Regions from separate parts of the Heyndrickxia vini genome, predicted to be linked through region 2. Evidence: riboswitches for the same ligand, from Rfam matches in the RefSeq annotation. Region 2 holds a riboswitch; each other region holds the start of a gene.
The links. Region 2 has a riboswitch for S-adenosylmethionine ahead of ssuE (NADPH-dependent FMN reductase). Riboswitches for the same ligand answer to the same signal wherever they lie in the genome.

Region 1 (4,726 bases), 1.2 Mb from region 2:
AAAGTCATATTATATCCTCCGATAATACATATTTACATAATCAATTAATGCGACAGAATATGTAAATATGCTTCCCTTTTGTTACAGTATTAAAACTTTTCCTGCAAGTAGCTAAACTCTATTTTTATAGTTTAACAAATGAACATTTGCAATAAATTTCATTTTACTTTCATTTTTGATACAGGCACAAGAGACATAAGTAATACTTTTAATATTGCTGAATATTTGTACTTTGGTGGCACCTGTGTTTGGTATATTTTTGTGGATAAACAATAAACCGTTCCTTTCCGCTCCACTCTGCGCTTTTACTATTGTTTAAAGCTACAATCTTTCGAAAAGGGTCATTAATTGCCCAAAACGGTCTTACATATATTTCATATATCCTTTAAAGTAATTAATGGGGAAGTTGATGAGAATCAATTTTAACATTACATCTTAATAATGATTAATGAGGACAAATTAGTGGTAAAACATCTTTAAGTTTCTTTTTTGGAGCTACCGATAGTTTTATAAAAAAAAAACTTAAGGAGATGAAATGTATGGAGTCGAATAGCAGAAAATATTATATTGATATCACCAATGGTGAAATATTAGACACTCCAATTGAAACAAATCAACAATTTGAAATTACTGCTAACCATAAAGAAATTTCTCAGCTTAAAGAGCTTTTCAAAAAGTTATATGCTGCTGATTTAGAAACATATGCACGGGCCCATATTCCTTTCCTTGAATATCACCATGATTCCGAAAATCATAAATATGATCAAATTCTTACTGAAGTTTATCAAATGATCTATCAATTAGGGAATGAAGAAGCACGTCAATATATAATTAATAATGGAATATTGAATGATGACACCCAATCTAAGGGATTAGAAAACTTTAAGTAGATTAAAAAGGGGATGCCTTTCTATCCCCTTTATTTTCGATAATTCAATTCCCACGTAACTCCATATTTGTCCTGTACTTTTCCATAGGTAGCATTCCAAAATGTTTGCTGCAGCTCCATTTTTACTACCCCTTCTTTGGAAATTGCGTCATATACTTGCTTGATTTCCTCATCACTTTCGAATTCGAGTCCAATTTCAATATTATTCCCATAGATTGGCTCATTCCCAAATACATCATTAAAATAAATGGCAAACCCATTAGGAAAATGGAGTTCTGCATGGATGTATTTTCCTTCATGTCCTTTGAACATTTCAATTCCGTCGGCGAGTTGAGTATGTCCAATCTCACCATTTAATACTTCGGCATAGTATTCTATAGCTTCCTTGCAATTTTCAATTGTAATATGTGGGATTATCCTTTTCATTTGTATCCTCCTACCAATTTTCTGCATTGTAAAAAAATTAAAAAAACTAATTGACTTCCTATTCAACTTATTTTATACTTCATCACAGATACAACGCAATTAAAAAGCGTAAAGCTCCTTGTTGAAGACACTCTAGCTGGACAGCAATTAAAAATCGAATACACTCTTATTGAGAGCGGCGGAGGGAATAGGCCCTATGAAGCCCGGCAACCTTCAAGCGATTTGCTTGAAAAGGTGCTACATCCTACAGATCCATGATGATCTGGAAGATAAGAGGAGGACCATTACTTTTCGCCCTCTTCTTATTGGAAGAGGGCTTATTTATTTTTCCACCTCTTCTTCTCTCACCTATCATTCATTTTTTACACTTCGCAGAATCTACATACCAAATTCCAAGTAATCCTATCAATAAAATTAAATAAGGGGGTCATTTAAATGAAAAAGTATTTTATCTTTTGTTTAAGCATCATTACAATTTTTGGTGTGCTTTCAGGATGCTCCAGTAGTGCAAGTGGGGAAAATAAAAAACCTAAAAAAATTATTTTGGATTACGCATTTTACTCGCCAACAAGTCTTGTTTTAAAAAACAAAGGTTTTGCGGAAAAATTATTTAAAAAGGAAGGGATTGATATCGAATTTGTTCTAAGTCAAGGTAGCAACAAAGCACTCGAGTTTTTAAACTCAAAAAGTGTGGATTTTAGTTCTTCGGCTGGTGCAGCTGCACTAATGGCGAAAGCAAACGGGTCACCTATTCAATCCATTTATATCTATTCAAAACCAGAATGGACCGCTCTGGTTACACTTGATCCATCCATTCAATCAGTAGCTGATTTAATAGGAAAAAAGGTTGCCGCAACTATTGGAACCGACCCGTATATTTTTCTGCTTCGTGCATTAAAGGAGAATGGGTTATCACCAAATGATATTGAAATTGTCAATCTTCAACATAGTGATGGTGCAAGTGCATTACAGTCTGGTGAAGTCACTGCTTGGGCAGGATTGGATCCACATATGGCAAAACTAGAACTGGAATCGAAAGCAAACCTATTTTATCGTCAACCAAATTACAATAGCTATGGAACATTAAATGTCCGAAAGGAGTTTGCTGATCAATACCCTAAATATGTTGAAAAAGTGATTGAAGCGTATGAGCAAGCAAGAAAATGGGCGATTGAGCATCCCGATGAAACCGCTGGAATTCTTGCAAAGGAAGCAAAAATTGATAGTGATGTCGCAAAAAAAGAGCTAGAAAGAAATGATTTCTCTTCTCCTACTCCTGGAAATGAGCAAGTTGAAACGATTCAAGCAGCTGGGAAGATTCTTCAAGAAATGAAAGTTTTAAAGGATACTCTTAATATTGAAAAGCTCGTAAATGAGCTGATTACGCCAAAATATGCGAAAAAGGTAATTAATCAATAAAGGAGGCGGGGCAGATGATTGAGCAAAGTGAAAAAGTAAGATTGGTACGAAGAAGAGATACCTCTAAAAAACTAACTTTAAGTAAGAAAAAAGGCAAAAGGAAGTGGATAATAGGAAGCATTATCCCTTTCATCCTCCTCTTACTTTGGGAAATCACCGGAAGGATGGGACTGATTGAGGCACACCTACTCCCGGTTCCATCTATCATCCTTAAAGGAATTTATGACATGGCACGGGAAGGAACGCTGTGGGAGCATACCGGGGCGACGTTATATCGCGTATTTGCTGGGTTTTTTATAGGAACATTCTTCGCTATTTTACTAGGATCTATTGTAGGTTATTTTAAACTATTTGAGAGTCTGTTTGATCCAATTATTCAAGCCTTTCGGTCGATCCCATCTTTGTCATGGGTACCACTCTTTATTTTATGGATGGGAATAGGTGAAACATCAAAAATTATACTCATTGCAGTTGGTGTATTCTTTCCTGTCTACTTAAATATGGTATCCGGAATTCAAGGGGTCGACCGCAAACTTATTGAGGTCGGCAGAATTTATCATTTTTCACCTTATAAAATTATTCGTAAGATCATCCTCCCTGCGGCACTTCCCTCATTTCTTGTCGGAATTCGCAGTGGGCTGGGACTTGGCTGGATGTTCGTCGTAGCCGCTGAAATTATGGGGGCAAGTAAAGGGCTTGGCTATTTATTATTCGTCGGTCAAAACACGTATTCACCCCAGCTCGTTTTAGGCAGTATTTTGTTATTCGCGATACTCGGGAAACTTACGGATTCCATTCTCAAAAAAATAGAAGATCGATCACTTAGATGGCAAGACAGTCTTTCTAACCAAAACTAAGGGGGATTTCAACGATGCTGGCGGTTCGAAATATTTCACGTACGTTTAATCAGGGGAAAACTGGTTTTCAAAACATCTCCTTTTCGATTCAGAAAGGAGAAATTATTGGCATTATTGGTACAAGTGGCTGCGGAAAAAGCACATTATTACGTGTCCTATCTGGACTTGATTCTAACTTTAAAGGCTCGCTTGACCTAGACCTTGCGGCGATTGGAATGGTCTTTCAAGAACCACGGCTAATGCCTTGGCTGGATGTTGTTGATAATATTAGTTTCGGTATCCATTATCCTGAGCAGAAACAAAAGGTAACAGAACTTTTACAATTGGTTGGATTAGTTGGTTTTGAAAAGCATTTCCCTAAGGATCTTTCCGGCGGGATGGCACAACGAACAGCTATAGCACGATCGCTCATTACAGAACCTAGCATATTACTATTAGACGAACCGTTTAGTGCACTTGATGCTTTTACAAAAATGCAGCTTCAGGACCTCCTTCTTTCTATATGGAAAAGAAGAAATACCACAATGATCCTTGTCACACATGATATCGATGAAGCACTTTATTTATGTGACCGTATTCTCATTCTTAGAGGACAGCCGGGAGAACTTTATTCACAAATTTCAATCTCATCAGAAAAACCTCTCTCGCGAAGTCACCCGGATCTTGCCTTGAAAAAAGCAGAAATTCTTCAACTATTAGATGTTAGTAAAACATAAAGAGCCATCATTAAATGGCTCTTTACGTCAATCCTCATCCTTTATATCCGCATCTTCCGGAATCGGTTCATTTGCCAATTCCTGAACTAATAGTTTATATTTTTCAAGTTGTTCAAAATGTGTCTTAAACTGGTCCTTGTAAACCAATATTTCTCCATTACTGTCATGCAAAGCCCGTATTTTACCTTGTAAAATTAAATTCTTCACATATGTTTCAGATACGGATAAATAATCAGCTGTTTCTTTAATGGTTAAATACACTTATTTTGACCTTTTAAATTATTCTGCATCCATAAATGGATAAGAAATTTCTGCAGTTGGTGCAAAGTTTTCTTTAATAACACGAGGAGTTGTCCAACGAATCATGTTAAATACAGAACCTGCTTTATCGTTTGTACCAGAACCACGAGAACCACCAA
Region 2 (4,726 bases):
TGGGCAACACCAAAAGGGATACGAAAATTAGAACAAGCTGCATAAGGAAGGAGCATTAGTATGAAAAAACGAAAATGGTTTGTCGTCTTCGTTTTGTCAATCTCATTGATCATCAGTGGATGCTCTTTACCTGGTTTAAGTGCATCTTCAGATAAGTCGATTTCGATTGGTATGGTGACAACAACTGAAACACAAATTCTTGGATATATGGAAAAATTAATGATTGAACATTATACGGATTTAAAGGTGGATTTAGTGAACAATTTAGGTTCATCCATCGTACTGCATAAAGCAATGCTTAACGGGGATGTTGATATCTCCGCAGCACGCTATACAGGGACGGATTTGCCGGGTGCTCTTGGGATGGATCCAGTAAATGATCCTAAAAAGGCATTGAAAATTGTTCAAAAGGAATTTGATAAACGATTTGATCAGACATGGTTTGATTCATATGGATTCGCCAATTCATATGCATTTACTGTAACGAAAGACTTTGCCGAAAAAAATAATATATCAAAAGTTTCCCAATTAGAACCAATGGTGAAAGACTTGAGTTTAGGTGTTGATAATTCATGGTTAAAACGAAAAGGAGATGGCTACGAAGGTTTTGTGAAGGAGTATGGCTTTGAATTTGGTCAAACCTTCCCAATGCAAATCGGACTCGTTTATAAAGCGGTTCAAAGCGGAAAAATGGATGTCGTTTTAGCTTATACAACAGACGGCCGGATTAATGCATATAATCTTCAGGTACTGGAGGATGATAAACATTTCTTCCCTCCTTACGATGCATCGCCTGTCGCTAGAAATGATGTATTAAAAAAACATCCTGAATTAAAAGGAATCTTACAAAAGCTGGTTGGAAAGATTAGTACGAAAAAAATGCAGCAATTAAATTATGAAAGCGATGGAAAAATGAAAGAGCCTTCTACCGTCGCTAAAAAGTTCTTAGAGGAAAATAACTATTTTGAGTAAGGCTGGAGGTGTTTGACTTGAATACAATACAAGGATTATTTGATTATTATGCCAATAATGGTGGCTATGTTTGGGAACAGTTTTACCGACATTTTTTGATGTCAGCGTATGGCGTGATTTTCGCTGCGATTGTTGCCATTCCGCTGGGAATCATAATTGCTCGATACCGCAGGCTTAGTACGTGGGTAATTTCACTTGCAAATATTATCCAAACGATTCCTGCCTTAGCGATGTTATCGGTCCTAATGCTAGTTATGGGATTAGGGACGAATACAGTAGTCCTTTCATTATTTTTATATTCGCTTTTGCCAATTTTAAAGAACACCTATACAGGAATCGTCAATGTCGATCAATTCCTGTTAGAGTCCGGAAAAGCGATGGGGATGACGAAATTTCAAATACTAAGAATGGTTGAACTGCCTCTTTCATTATCCGTAATTATGGCAGGTCTCAGAAACGCTCTAGTTGTCGCAATTGGAATTGCTACGATAGGTACATTTGTCGGAGCAGGTGGACTAGGTGATATTATTGTGCGCGGTACGAATGTGACGAATGGATCTTCGATAATATTAGCCGGCGCAATACCAACTGCATTAATGGCAGTAGCTGCAGACTTCTTGATGGGCTGGTTAGAACGAATTTTATCTCCTGTTAAAAAGAAAAAAGAAGTGAAGGTAGAAATGAAGGAAGCTGCATAATATGTAATAGAATTTGTAGCTTAAACTATAAATCTTATAATTCTTATAAAAAAGGTCAGAATTAATCTTGACAAATTAAATGTTCAAATATTATGATTAACAAAACTTAATAATTCTTATCCAGAGAAGCCGAGGGACTGGCCCGATGAAGCTTCAGCAACCTCTACTTAGGTAGAAAGGTGCTAATTCCAGCAAGCATTCGCTTGGAAGATAAGAGTAGACGCACTGGGGAGTCCTCTTTTCTTTTGAAAAGAGGACTTTTTATTTGAAAAAATATGAAAAGAAAGAAGGTTAGTAAAATGAGTAAAGTAGTAATTTTATGTGGGAGCCCATCTGATAAATCCAGGACAGATCTTGTGTTAAAACATGTTCAATTTTTATTAGAAAAGGAAGGAATTACTGTTGCGTATTCTTCAGTTGTCGATTTCTCACCTCTAGATTTAGTAAATAGCCGTTATGACAGTCCGGATATTGATCATTTGGCACAAACGATTATAAATGCAGATGGAGTCATTATCGGATCACCTGTGTATAAAGCGTCCTATACCGGTGTATTAAAGACATTAATTGATTTATTGCCTGAAAGAATACTTAAGGGCAAACCGGTTTTTCCTGTAATGGTAGGTGGCAGTGGTGCACACTTACTCGCTCTTGATTATGCATTAAAACCACTCATCACAACATTGAAAGGAAATCCATTACAAGGAATTTATATTTTAGATAGTGCTATTGATAAATCAAACAAACGGAATCCTCTTACACATATTGATTCGATTCAACGTTTGTCTGAACAGGTTGATGGATTTGTTAAGTCCATTAAACAGTTAAAACAATTTACAGCATAATCTTTATAAAAAATTTAAGGAGGTATGAAAATGGTTAAAAAAAGAATCTATCTAAATGCTTTTGATATGAATTGTGCGGGTCATCAATCCCCCGGTTTATGGTCACACCCAGATGATCGATCCTCCACTTATAAAGATGCAGAATATTGGACACATACTGCACAGGTTTTGGAAAAGGGGTGTTTTGATGCTATATTTTTAGCTGATGTGTTAGGTACTTATGATGTTTATCAAGGCTCAAGGGATCCTGCCGTTCGCCAAGGTGCACAAGTACCGGTAAACGATCCGGCATTTGTCGTTCCGATTATGGCTCAAGTAACAAAACATTTAGGATTTGGATTAACGGCTTCAACAAGCTACGAACATCCATATACGTTTGCCAGAAGAATGTCTACTTTAGATCATTTAACGAAAGGTCGCATTGGCTGGAATGTAGTAACCTCCTATTTGAATAGTGCAGCATTAAATATAGGTCTTGATAAACAAATTAGCCACGATAACAGATACGATATTGCTGATGAATATATGGATGTAGTCTACAAATTATGGGAAGCGAGTTGGGAGGATGACGCAGTTATTGTAGATAAAGTAAAGGGCATTTATACTGATCCGAGTAAAGTTCATGATATTGAACATGACGGATCCTATTATAAAGTGCCCGGTGCACATTTATGTGAACCTTCACCTCAAAGAACGCCTGTTATCTTTCAAGCCGGTGCATCCTCTAGAGGCAGAAAATTTGCGGTAAGGCATGCAGAGTTAGTTTTCATTGGTGCAACTACAATGGAAAGTGCAAAAAAGACTGTTCAAGATTTTCGAGAAGAAGCTATTCGAGCGGGAAGAAAACCAGAAGAAATAAAGATTCTTACCCTTATCACCCCAATTGTCGCCCCAACACAGGAAGAAGCGGAAGCGAAATATGATGATTACAAAAAATACGCTAGCTATGAAGGTGCACTATCTTTAGTTGGAGGATGGACGGGACTGAATTTGGATGAACTTGATCCAAAAGAAAAAATTCAATATGTGAATAACGATGCTATTCAGTCAGCGTTGAAATCATACACTGAGTTCACTGTAGAGGAGGTAGCAGAATTTGTTGGTGTTGGAGGTTTAGGCCCAGTTATTGTAGGTTCGCCAACGACAGTTGCAAATTCATTGGAAGAATGGGTAGAAGTAACGGGAGTAGATGGTTTTAACATTGCCTATGCGATTACCCCTGGAACGTTTGAAGATTTCGTAGAATATGTCATACCCATTCTACAAGAGCGTGGATTAGTCAGAAAAAGTTATGAAGAAGGGACATTCCGTAAAAATTTATTTGGAAATGATTATTTAAATGAACATCATCCAGCCAGACAACATCGAAATAGCAGATTACCAGTTTAAAATGAAAAAAACGGTTGTAGTGTGTGGGGCATAAAGGTAAATAACAAACGTAAACACATAACAAATCACATAAATTTCACAACACAATTCACAGTATATTGCATAGTCAAAAAGGCTTTGAGATACAAATATCGCTAAGCCTTTTTTAAAATTTTTCTTTTTCCCAAAACCGCCTTATAAGTTGTACAAGTTCATTAGAAGCTAAAGCTAGTTTGATAAATAAGCGGAGAAATTTCGCTTATTTAAGAAATAGCACTAAAAATTGCATCAATAGACGGACGAATTCCGCCTAATGATGCAAAAAACGTAAAAATAGAGGATTTTTCTTTGCATAATCGGAAAATCTACGCTTATTTACCCCGAAACACGCTCCGTTGGTCTTCTGTCAAGAAAGTAGACAATAAAAATCGAGACTTTTTTAATAAAACACTACCGCACTTCGTTTGCTGGGGTGTTAGAAATAATCAGTCCAAAACCACGACTGATTATTTCTAACACCAAATGGCTAATTTATGAGGTATACTCCACTTCATTTTGTTGCTGTTTTTTCTCGAATTGGTTAGGAGAACAATTATCCAAAGTGGTATGTTTTCTTTTTCCATTATAAAAACTACTAATATAGTAATTTATTGCCTTTACAGCTTCCTCTCTTGTTTTAAAGCGTCTTCTGTAAATTAAATCTTTTTTGATTGTGGCATGGAATGATTCAATGCAGGCGTTATCGTATGGGTCACCTTTTTTACTCATGCTTATTTGTGCATTCTGTTCTTTCAAGATATCAATGTAATCATGCGAACAATATTGAGAGCCGCGATCAGAATG
Region 3 (4,726 bases), 1.0 Mb from region 2:
TTGGAGCTTATATTGTTTTTGGAAATCATATTTTTCTTCTAAATAAACTGCATGCCATATCATAAAGATGAGGACGGTCCATATTTTACGACTGTGATCCATTTTTCCTTGGCAATGTTCCTCTAAAAGGTTTAAAACATAATGCTTATTAATGATGTGATCTGTACCACTTTCATGAATAATTTGTTTTGCCCAATCATGCATTTCATCTTTTAACCAATGACGGATTGGTACCGGGAAGCCAAGTTTCTTGCGGGTCAGTACATGGTCAGGAACAACGCCTTCAGCTGCTTTTCTTAAAATGTATTTCGTAGTATTATTCGCTGTTTTTAAGCTTGTTGGTATTTTGGAAGCAATTTTAAATACCTCTTTATCTAAAAATGGAACCCTTAATTCCAATGAATGTGCCATTGTCATTTTATCCGCTTTTAATAAAATATCACCGCGCATCCATGTGTGAATATCAATGTATTGCATACGATCAACTGGATCGTAATCTTTTGTTTCAGCATACAAAGGTTTCGTAATGTCTGTGTATTCTATACCTGACCGATATTGCGCCAGCAAATCTTTTTTCTCCGATTCAGTGTACATCTTTGCATTCCCAATATACCTTTGTTCCATCGGTGTTACTCCACGCTCAATAAAGCTTTTCCCTTTCACACCCTCTGGCATAATTTTCGCTAATGCTTTTAATAAAGACTTACCAACGGCAGGAATTTTATTAAAGACTTCTAGTGATTGCGGTTCTCTATAAATATTATAACCACCGAATAGTTCATCAGCACCTTCACCTGATAAAACGACCGTTACATGCTTTCTTGCTTCACGTGCTACAAAATATAAAGGAACACAGGCAGGATCTGCTAATGGATCATCTAAATGCCAAATAATTTTTGGCAATTCCTTCATATATTCTTCTGGAGTGATAATATAACTAATATTTTCAACTCCAAGTTTATCCGCGGTTTCTTTTGCTACGTCAATTTCACTGAAACCATTGTGTTCAAAACCGACTGAAAATGTTTTAATGCTTGGATGATATTGCTTAGCAATGGAAGCAATTATCGAAGAATCAATCCCACCTGATAAGAACGATCCAACGGGTACATCACTTCTCATATGAACGTTTACAGAATCAAATAAGACGTCTCTAATTTCCTTTATAAATTCATCTTCTGATTTTTGTACAGGTTGGAAAGATGCTTTCCAATAACGTTTGATGTCCATTGGTTTGCCCAATTTTTTAATAAAATAATGGCCAGGTTCTAATTTTTTGATTCCTTCTGTCATTGTTTCTGGTTCTGGAACAAATTGATATGTCATATAATGTTGAGCAGCTTCATAATTTAATTCTTCATGTTCCATTGCGAGCAAAATACTTTTCTTTTCAGAAGCAAAGAATGTGCGTCCTTCTTCTTCTCTATAAAAAAACGGTTTGATACCAAAAGGATCACGTGCTCCAATTAATAACTGCTCCTGTTTATCCCAAATCGTAAAAGCAAACATGCCCCGAAGCTTCGATACCGCTTCTTCTTTATAGTAACTATAAAGCGCAAGAATAACTTCCGTGTCAGAAGCCGTTTCAAAAGTTAACCCCGCTTCAACCAATTCATTTCGCAGTTCCACATAATTATATATTTCACCATTAAAAATGATCCAATAACGTTCATTTTCATATGTTAAAGGTTGGTGTCCACTTTCTATATCAATAATACTCAATCTGCGGAAACCAAATTGAATATGTTCATCTTCAAAAAATCCATCATCATCGGGACCACGATGAGTGATAATATTGTTCATGTTTTTAAAAAGTTGTCTGTCTGTTTCTCTTAATCCAACCTCGTTGTCATGTATACAACCTACAAATCCACACATTATGTATGTCACCTACTCCATTCCAAATTAACATACTTATTTATTACAATTTTATATTAATATTCGTCGTGATTCCAATGAGCTACTGCAATGGGCAATATTCAACATTTTTCACACCATATTATACTATCATTTTTTTTTCCTTTTTGCAGTAGACAATATATATATTTTATTGGTAAGAACTGCGAATACTATTTTAACAAAAGCAAATGGAGTTACAAATACTGTAACTCCACTTGCTTATTAAGGTCATTTTTGTATTGTTTGTTGTTTTTGGAAATATACCGTTCCTTTCCGCTACAGGAGCTTGCTTTCCGCGGGGAGGAAGTCGAGCCTCCTCGGCGCTCCTGCGCGCCTGTGGGGTCTCGACTTTTCCTCTATGTCCCGCAGGAGTCAAGCTCCTTCCGCTCCAATCCACTCTGCACTTAATATGCTTAAAGTAACAATCTTTTAGAAATGAGCGTTTTACAAAAAGCCTCTTTTATTATTTTAATACTTCTTTACGTAAGTTTTCGGCTTTATCTGTTCTTTCCCATGGAAGGTCAAGGTCATGACGGCCGAAATGACCGTAAGCAGCTGTTTGTTTATAAATTGGGCGACGTAAGTCTAACATTTTGATAATTCCTGCTGGACGTAGATCAAAATATTTTCGTACGGCATCGATTAATACATCTTCAGATGCTTTTCCTGTACCGAATGTATCAATGGAAATGGATACTGGTTGAGCAACCCCTATTGCATAGGCAAGTTGGACTTCACATTTATCAGCTAATCCTGCAGCTACAATGTTTTTAGCGACATAACGTGCAGCATAAGCGGCAGAGCGGTCAACTTTTGTAGGATCTTTTCCTGAAAATGCTCCCCCGCCATGACGTGCATAACCACCATACGTATCAACGATGATTTTTCGGCCAGTCAAGCCTGCATCCCCTTGAGGCCCACCAATAACGAAACGGCTGTAGGATTAATAAAGTATTTTGTCTCTTCGTCGATTAATTCACTAGGAACAACTGGATTAATCACATGTTCTTTAACATTTCGTTGAATTTGTTCTAAGCTAATTTCAGGGTGATGCTGTGTAGAAACGACGATTGTGTCGATACGGATCGGTTGATCATTTTCATCATATTCTACTGTTACTTGTGTTTTTGCATCTGGTCGCAAATATGGCAATATTTCTTCTTTACGAACCTCTGAAATTCGACGTGCTAACTTATGTGCTAAAGAAATCGGTAAAGGCATAAGCTCTTTCGTTTCATTACAAGCAAAGCCAAACATCAACCCTTGGTCACCTGCACCGATTGCTTCAATTTCATCCTCAGACATTTGGCCTTCGCGTGCTTCCAATGCTTTATCGACACCCATAGCTATGTCTGCTGATTGTTCATCAATCGATGTTAATACTGCACATGTTTCCGAATCAAAGCCATATTTTGCACGTGTATATCCGATATCTTTGATTGTTCCACGAACAATTTTTGGAATGTCGACATATGTATTAGTAGTAATTTCTCCTGCTACTAACACAAGACCTGTCGTAACGGATGTTTCACAAGCTACACGGGCATTTGGATCTTTTTCTAGGATCGCATCTAAAATGGCATCTGAAATTTGGTCACAGATTTTGTCTGGATGTCCTTCTGTAACTGATTCAGATGTGAATAAACGACGCTTTTTTGTCATTTTTATTCCTCCCTAATACAAATTGCTATCTATTTTTACGCCTCACGGTACTCATTCCCTATTAGTATGAAATAAACCACAGATTTTATCCTAAGCTAAAATCCGGTTCATAGGTTTCGAAAGTGGGTAAATAAGAAAAGCGCAAGCACCTTGATTAGCCCCGACAAGCAAATGTTCTGGGGAAATCTGCCTTTTGATTTTCCCAAAAGGAAAGTTGGCTTTATAACTTTCCCACAAATGAAGTTTGCTCTTTAACTTCAATTGTCGAAGGTTATTTGATCTCGAGGGGCCGGTTGCTTTCGCTAGACATCATTTAAAAATGAATAAAACCCTTCCCCATCATATGTACTATGTGAGGAAAGGTTCATTACCCGTGCCTTTCACTCTTATCGTTCAAGGATTTTACCTTGCCTCAGGTTAGCACCGTGCGCTCTAGCTGTTAGAAGTAAGAGGTTAGATTTTGAAGTAACCGGCAAAGCCAGCTTCCGTTTCTAACTTCCAAGTTACTAACCTATAGAATGTCGGTTGCTGGGTTTCATTGGGCCTGTCCCTCCACCAGCTCGGGATAAGAGTATCCGTTCAAGGTAAAATAATACGCAATTTGTTGGATGGTGTCAATAAATTATTTTTCCATTTAAACTTGTACAATTGACTTCCTTATTATATTGTGGAAATGAAAATAATTTTAATTGAACAATTTCATATATTTTTAAAAAAATACGCACATATAGTATAGACTATTTATATAATTGTGTTATACTAATTAACGAATAAAGGATACTTAAATTTTTTACAAAGGAAGGTTAGTATAAATGAAATCAGTTACTTTTTCAAATACATTAACAAATGTTTTAGCCGGAAAAAACATCCTTACTCAATTAGCAGTACCTCAATTAGTAGAAAAGGTATTAAAACGAGGAGAAGGAATCTTAACATCTACAGGTGCAGTCCGTGCTGAAACTGGAAAATATACTGGCCGTTCTCCTAAAGATAAATATATTGTTGAAGAGGCTTCCACAAAAGATGCAATCGATTGGGGCTCTGTAAATCAACCAATTTCTGAGGAATCATTTGATAAATTATATACTAAGGTGATTAATTACCTACAAGAGCAAAATGAAGTTTTTGTTTTTAAGGGATTTGCAGGTGCTGACAAAAGAACTCA
Region 4 (4,726 bases), 1.5 Mb from region 2:
TCGGACAGCTGAAATTCTTCTCATCGTTGTATTTACATCATGATCAAAATAGGATTGTTGAATATCTTCAATAATGTCTTTTTCAGATAATGGTGTCCACTCGATTTCCTTTTTTACAAAGGATTTTCCATTCGAACGGCGATCTATTTCAAATTTATCCATCGTTTTTTGGGTAAAAGCAATTTCTTCACCAAATCCATGTAAAACATGTTTTCTTTTTGCTTCTAGCTCGACTGGCTTCATAATTGGTGAGCCATAACCAACATCCACATAATATTGCCTTTGACCAATCGTCACCATGATGGCTAAGTGGCCCGGATTTACTCTTACTAATGAACAAGTAAACCCTAATCGGGATAATAAGCGAGAAAAATTCATATTTAATGTATAACATGTCCCTCCCCACCCTTTTTCGTTTAGATTTTCTACAAAAACCTCGATTGGGGGAACATAGTTTGAACGCTCCTGAAAATAATGAAACTTACTAAATGTTTCATAAGGGATTCGTGATAAATGTTGTTGTATCAACCGCTGCAAATAATTTAAGGATGGAGTTTCTTTCTCTAATTTTAAATATTTTAAATAGTCCTCGATTGTTTGTTCCACATTTACCACTCTTTCATTATTCCATTAAGAAAATATATCTTTTATTCATTCTCGCAAAAAGTAAAAAATCCTGCAATATGATTGAATAATATGTTAGAAAGACTTAATGTTAATCTATTTTATTAAGGGAAATTTAATTATTTCTCTATATATTTATAGACATAGGAAACAAGAAACTTGTTTCAAACTTTTTCCTTCAACAATTATGTTGATTGAATACCCCTTTTTTATAACCCTTTTATGTCCGGCTTATGGCCGGAATTTTTTGTTTTAAAAAATTTAAATTGACTTTTCTCAACCATTTGTGTAATTTAAATAAATAAGATGTAACGTTAATTTCATATTGTATCTCTTATAAAGAGTAGCGGAGGGACTGGCCCTATGAAGCTCGGCAACCTTTCATGATGATCATGAATCGGTGCTAAATCCTGCAAAACATTCGTTTTGAAAGATAAGAGAGGACGATTTCTTGTTAGATGAGGCCTCTCTATATTGAGTGGCCTCTTTTATTTTGGCTCTTTTCTAAAGGATTGTTGCTTTCAACAAATTTAAACGGGAGAGTGGATTGGAGCGGAAGGTACGAGACTCCTGCGGGATCAGCTGGACAGATGAGACCCCGCAAGAGCGAAGCGATGAGGAGGCTCATCGCCAGCCCCGCGGAAAGCGAGTGCCTGTAGCGGAAAGGAACGGATCATTCCCAAAACAATAATCTTTACGAAAACAGCCTTTATTTTTAAGGAATGAAGAAAATCATAGAATATTTCATCACCATATCCGATTATTCTTATAAGAATAATAAACAAGGAGTGTAGGTTTCTTTATGTATTGTTTAGATTTAACTGGAAAAGTTGCCATTGTTACAGGTGGCACACAAGGGATTGGCAAAGCAATTGTCGATGCACTATTAGATTGCGGAGCAAAAGTAGCGGCGGTTGATATCAATATTAATCATCATCAAACGACGGACCAATTACTTTATGTGCAAGCAGATGTAACAAACAGTGATCAAGTCAACAATATGGTTGAAACGGTGATCGAATCCTTTGGAAGACTAGATATTTTAGTAAATAATGCAGGGATTTCCTCCATGGATTATGCCGTTGATATTAAAGAGGTTGATTGGGACCGAGTGATGGATGTGAACGCTAAAGGCGTGTATTTATGTAGTCAAGCAGCTGCAAAAGTACTAAAAAAACAAGGTGATGGTGGAAAGATTATTAATATTTCATCTCAGGCTGGAAAAAACGGATACCGCTTAATGGGAAGCTATGTAGCATCAAAGCATGCCGTTTTAGGATTTACGAAGGTAATGGCGATTGAATTAGCCAAAGACCAAATCAATGTAAATGCAGTTTGCCCAGGTATTGTAGAAACCGATATGAAAAAAAAAAAATGAAAGAGTCATAGGGGGTGAGTTAAGAGGACTTAATGCTGAAGCAATTAAAGAAGAGGATATATCGCAGGTCCCATTAGGCAGAACCGCGAAACCCCAAGATATTGCAAATGTCGTTGTCTTCTTATCATCAACACTTTCCGACTATATGACAGGGCAAGGAATTAATGTGACTGGCGGAATGACAATGAACTAAGAAATAGGAGGAATTAATGTGACAAAACAACAAGAAAGAAAAGGAAGTCTTCTCGCACTATTACCATTATTAATTTTTGTACTTCTTTTTATCGGAACGGGAATTCTTGCAAATGATTTTTCCAAAATGCCTTTAAGTGTGGCGGTCATTATTGCAGGTACAGTCGCATTATTGATGAATAGGAAGGAATCATTATCTAAAAAGATTGATATCTTTTGTAAAGGAGCTGGACATTCAAATATTATTTTAATGTGTATCATCTTTGTTTTAGCCGGAGCTTTTGCCGGTGTTGCTAAGGAAATGGGAGCGGTTGAATCAACGGTCAATCTTGGATTATCGTTGCTTCCTGCAAATTTATTAATGGTAGGACTTTTCATTATCGGTTGCTTTATCTCTACCTCAATGGGGACTTCTATGGGTACGGTTGTTGCATTGGCGCCAATTGGGTTAGGGATCGCCACACAAACAGATATCCCTACAGCATTAGCCATGGCTACTGTTATTGGTGGAGCAATGTTTGGCGATAATCTTTCAATGATTTCGGACACAACGATTGCTGCTGTACGGACACAACAAACACAAATGAAAGACAAATTTAAAGTGAACTTCTTTATCGTTTTGCCAGGTGCCATTGTTACAGCCATCCTACTTGGAATCATCACCCTTGGAAACCATGCAAGTGTTACCGGTGATCATCCGTATGAATTGGTCAAAGTATTACCATATGTAGCTGTCTTAGTCGCCGCTCTACTCGGAGTCAATGTTTTAATCGTATTGCTGGGAGGAACCATTTTTGCCGGCATCATCGGAATTGCTTATGGATCATATGACTTTCTGGGATTTCTGCAAACCGTTGCCAAAGGTGTCATGAGTATGGAAGACATTGCAATTGTAGCAATATTGATTGGTGGTTTAGTTGAAATTATTAAATATAATGGTGGAATTGATTATCTATTACACTTTGTCACTAGCAAAATTAGATCAAAAAAAGGTGCCGAGTTTGGGATTGCTAGTTTAGTGAGCGTTGCGGATATCGCAACAGCAAATAATACGATTTCCATTATTATTACTGGACCATTAGCGAAAAATATCGCAGATGAATATGAAATTGATGGAAGAAAATCAGCAAGTATTCTCGATCTATTTTCTAGTTGCTGGCAAGGAATTGTTCCATACGGCGGCCAACTACTTGCAGCAGCCAGCATCGCCTCAATTTCACCTGTGAGCATTATCCCTTATTCTTTCTACCCAATCTTGATGGGAATTTGCGGAGTGATAGCGATACTAGTTGGATATCCAAGGCTCCAAAGAAAAGAAAAGGCAATAAATACTAATCAACCTTTAAAAGAAAAATCTTTATAGTATGCTATACTATATTGATAATTCAAACAATAAAATTATTTATTTAGGAGTGAATATGTAATGGTACAAAAAATGAATGTAGAAAGCTTCAATCTTGATCATACAAAAGTAAAGGCACCATATGTACGTTTAGCCGGAGTTACTCATGGACAAAATGGAGATGTCATCCATAAATACGATATCCGTTTAAAACAACCAAATAAAGAACATATGGAGATGCCAGCTCTTCATTCACTAGAGCATTTACTAGCTGAAAATGTACGTAATCATCTTGATCATGTAGTCGATTTAAGTCCGATGGGCTGTCAAACAGGCTTTTATCTTGCCGTCCTTAATCATGATAATTATGATGGGATTCTTGATGCCTTAGAAAAAACGTTACAAGATGTATTAGAGGCAAAAGAGGTTCCAGCTTGCAATGAAATTCAATGTGGTTGGGCTGCAAGTCATAGCCTTGAGGGCGCACAAGAACTTGCTCGCGAATTACTTGCGAAAAAAGATGAATGGAAAGAGATATTTGCAGATTAATAATCGTAAAGACAGAGGCTGGGACATAACTAGCTTCAAATAGTGAAAAAGGTGAATTTGAGTGTACTCAAATTCACCTTTTTCTTTTTTTGCGTGTAATTCTTCTATTATCTTAGTTGCTGGGCAGTGTATTTTCTTAAATTCACTGCCATTAATGCAAAGCCCATTTCATTTTCTACCTTTGATTTTCCTCGTACGGAAAATCGTGTGAAACGCAAATTAGCCTTCAAGAATCCAAAAACTGGTTCCACATCGATTTTGCGTTTTCGATAGATGGCACTCGTTTTCTCTTCTGAAAGCTTCGCTCTTACATATTCTTTTTGTTGTTCCCATTTTTCATTCACCATTCGTTTTCGATTGTTGCCTTCTTTTGCTTTGGTACAGGAGGGGCGGAACGGGCAGCCCGAACAGTCTTCGCACTCATAGATTTTAAACTTCCGTTGGAATCCTGTACGATCAGTACGGACAGAATAATCGTGAAATGTAAGATGTTTCTGATTAGGACATGTATAGGTATCTGTTTCTTCATCGTACGGCCAGTTGTCCGGATTGAATAGGTTTTGTTTGTAAGTTTTCTTTTTTTCTTTCATATACATGGTATAAGGAATAAGCGCTTTGCGTTTTCTGTTCAAAAGGATATC

Region 1: another riboswitch for S-adenosylmethionine. It lies ahead of I5776_RS17960 (aliphatic sulfonate ABC transporter substrate-binding protein); the one in region 2 lies ahead of ssuE (NADPH-dependent FMN reductase).
Region 3: another riboswitch for S-adenosylmethionine. It lies ahead of metK (methionine adenosyltransferase); the one in region 2 lies ahead of ssuE (NADPH-dependent FMN reductase).
Region 4: another riboswitch for S-adenosylmethionine. It lies ahead of I5776_RS19225 (SDR family NAD(P)-dependent oxidoreductase); the one in region 2 lies ahead of ssuE (NADPH-dependent FMN reductase).

The regions. Positions count from the first base shown of each region.
Region 1 is NZ_CP065425.1:3,593,304-3,598,029, forward strand. Features, by position in the region: gene I5776_RS17945 (tetratricopeptide repeat protein) at 1-8, opposite strand, end outside; gene I5776_RS17950 (hydrolase) at 540-890, shown strand; gene I5776_RS17955 (VOC family protein) at 920-1,315, opposite strand; SAM riboswitch class I at 1,479-1,591, shown strand; gene I5776_RS17960 (aliphatic sulfonate ABC transporter substrate-binding protein) at 1,751-2,734, shown strand; gene I5776_RS17965 (ABC transporter permease) at 2,749-3,591, shown strand; gene I5776_RS17970 (ABC transporter ATP-binding protein) at 3,606-4,307, shown strand; gene I5776_RS17975 (helix-turn-helix domain-containing protein) at 4,335-4,568, opposite strand; gene pruA (L-glutamate gamma-semialdehyde dehydrogenase) at 4,587-4,726, opposite strand, start outside.
Region 2 is NZ_CP065425.1:2,347,538-2,352,263, reverse strand. Features, by position in the region: gene I5776_RS11780 (ABC transporter permease) at 1-45, shown strand, start outside; gene I5776_RS11775 (osmoprotectant ABC transporter substrate-binding protein) at 55-972, shown strand; gene I5776_RS11770 (ABC transporter permease) at 990-1,670, shown strand; SAM riboswitch class I at 1,784-1,887, shown strand; gene ssuE (NADPH-dependent FMN reductase) at 1,970-2,515, shown strand; gene I5776_RS11760 (LLM class flavin-dependent oxidoreductase) at 2,546-3,904, shown strand; gene I5776_RS11755 (IS3 family transposase) at 4,415-4,726, opposite strand, start outside.
Region 3 is NZ_CP065425.1:1,302,790-1,307,515, reverse strand. Features, by position in the region: gene asnB (asparagine synthase (glutamine-hydrolyzing)) at 1-1,878, opposite strand, end outside; partial or broken gene metK (methionine adenosyltransferase) at 2,363-3,561, opposite strand; SAM riboswitch class I at 3,945-4,133, opposite strand; gene pckA (phosphoenolpyruvate carboxykinase (ATP)) at 4,374-4,726, shown strand, end outside.
Region 4 is NZ_CP065425.1:3,868,284-3,873,009, forward strand. Features, by position in the region: gene I5776_RS19220 (arylamine N-acetyltransferase) at 1-606, opposite strand, end outside; SAM riboswitch class I at 956-1,064, shown strand; gene I5776_RS19225 (SDR family NAD(P)-dependent oxidoreductase) at 1,427-2,002, shown strand; gene I5776_RS21700 (SDR family oxidoreductase) at 2,061-2,195, shown strand; gene I5776_RS19230 (Na+/H+ antiporter NhaC family protein) at 2,214-3,557, shown strand; gene I5776_RS19235 (S-ribosylhomocysteine lyase) at 3,618-4,085, shown strand; gene I5776_RS19240 (IS1182 family transposase) at 4,193-4,726, opposite strand, start outside.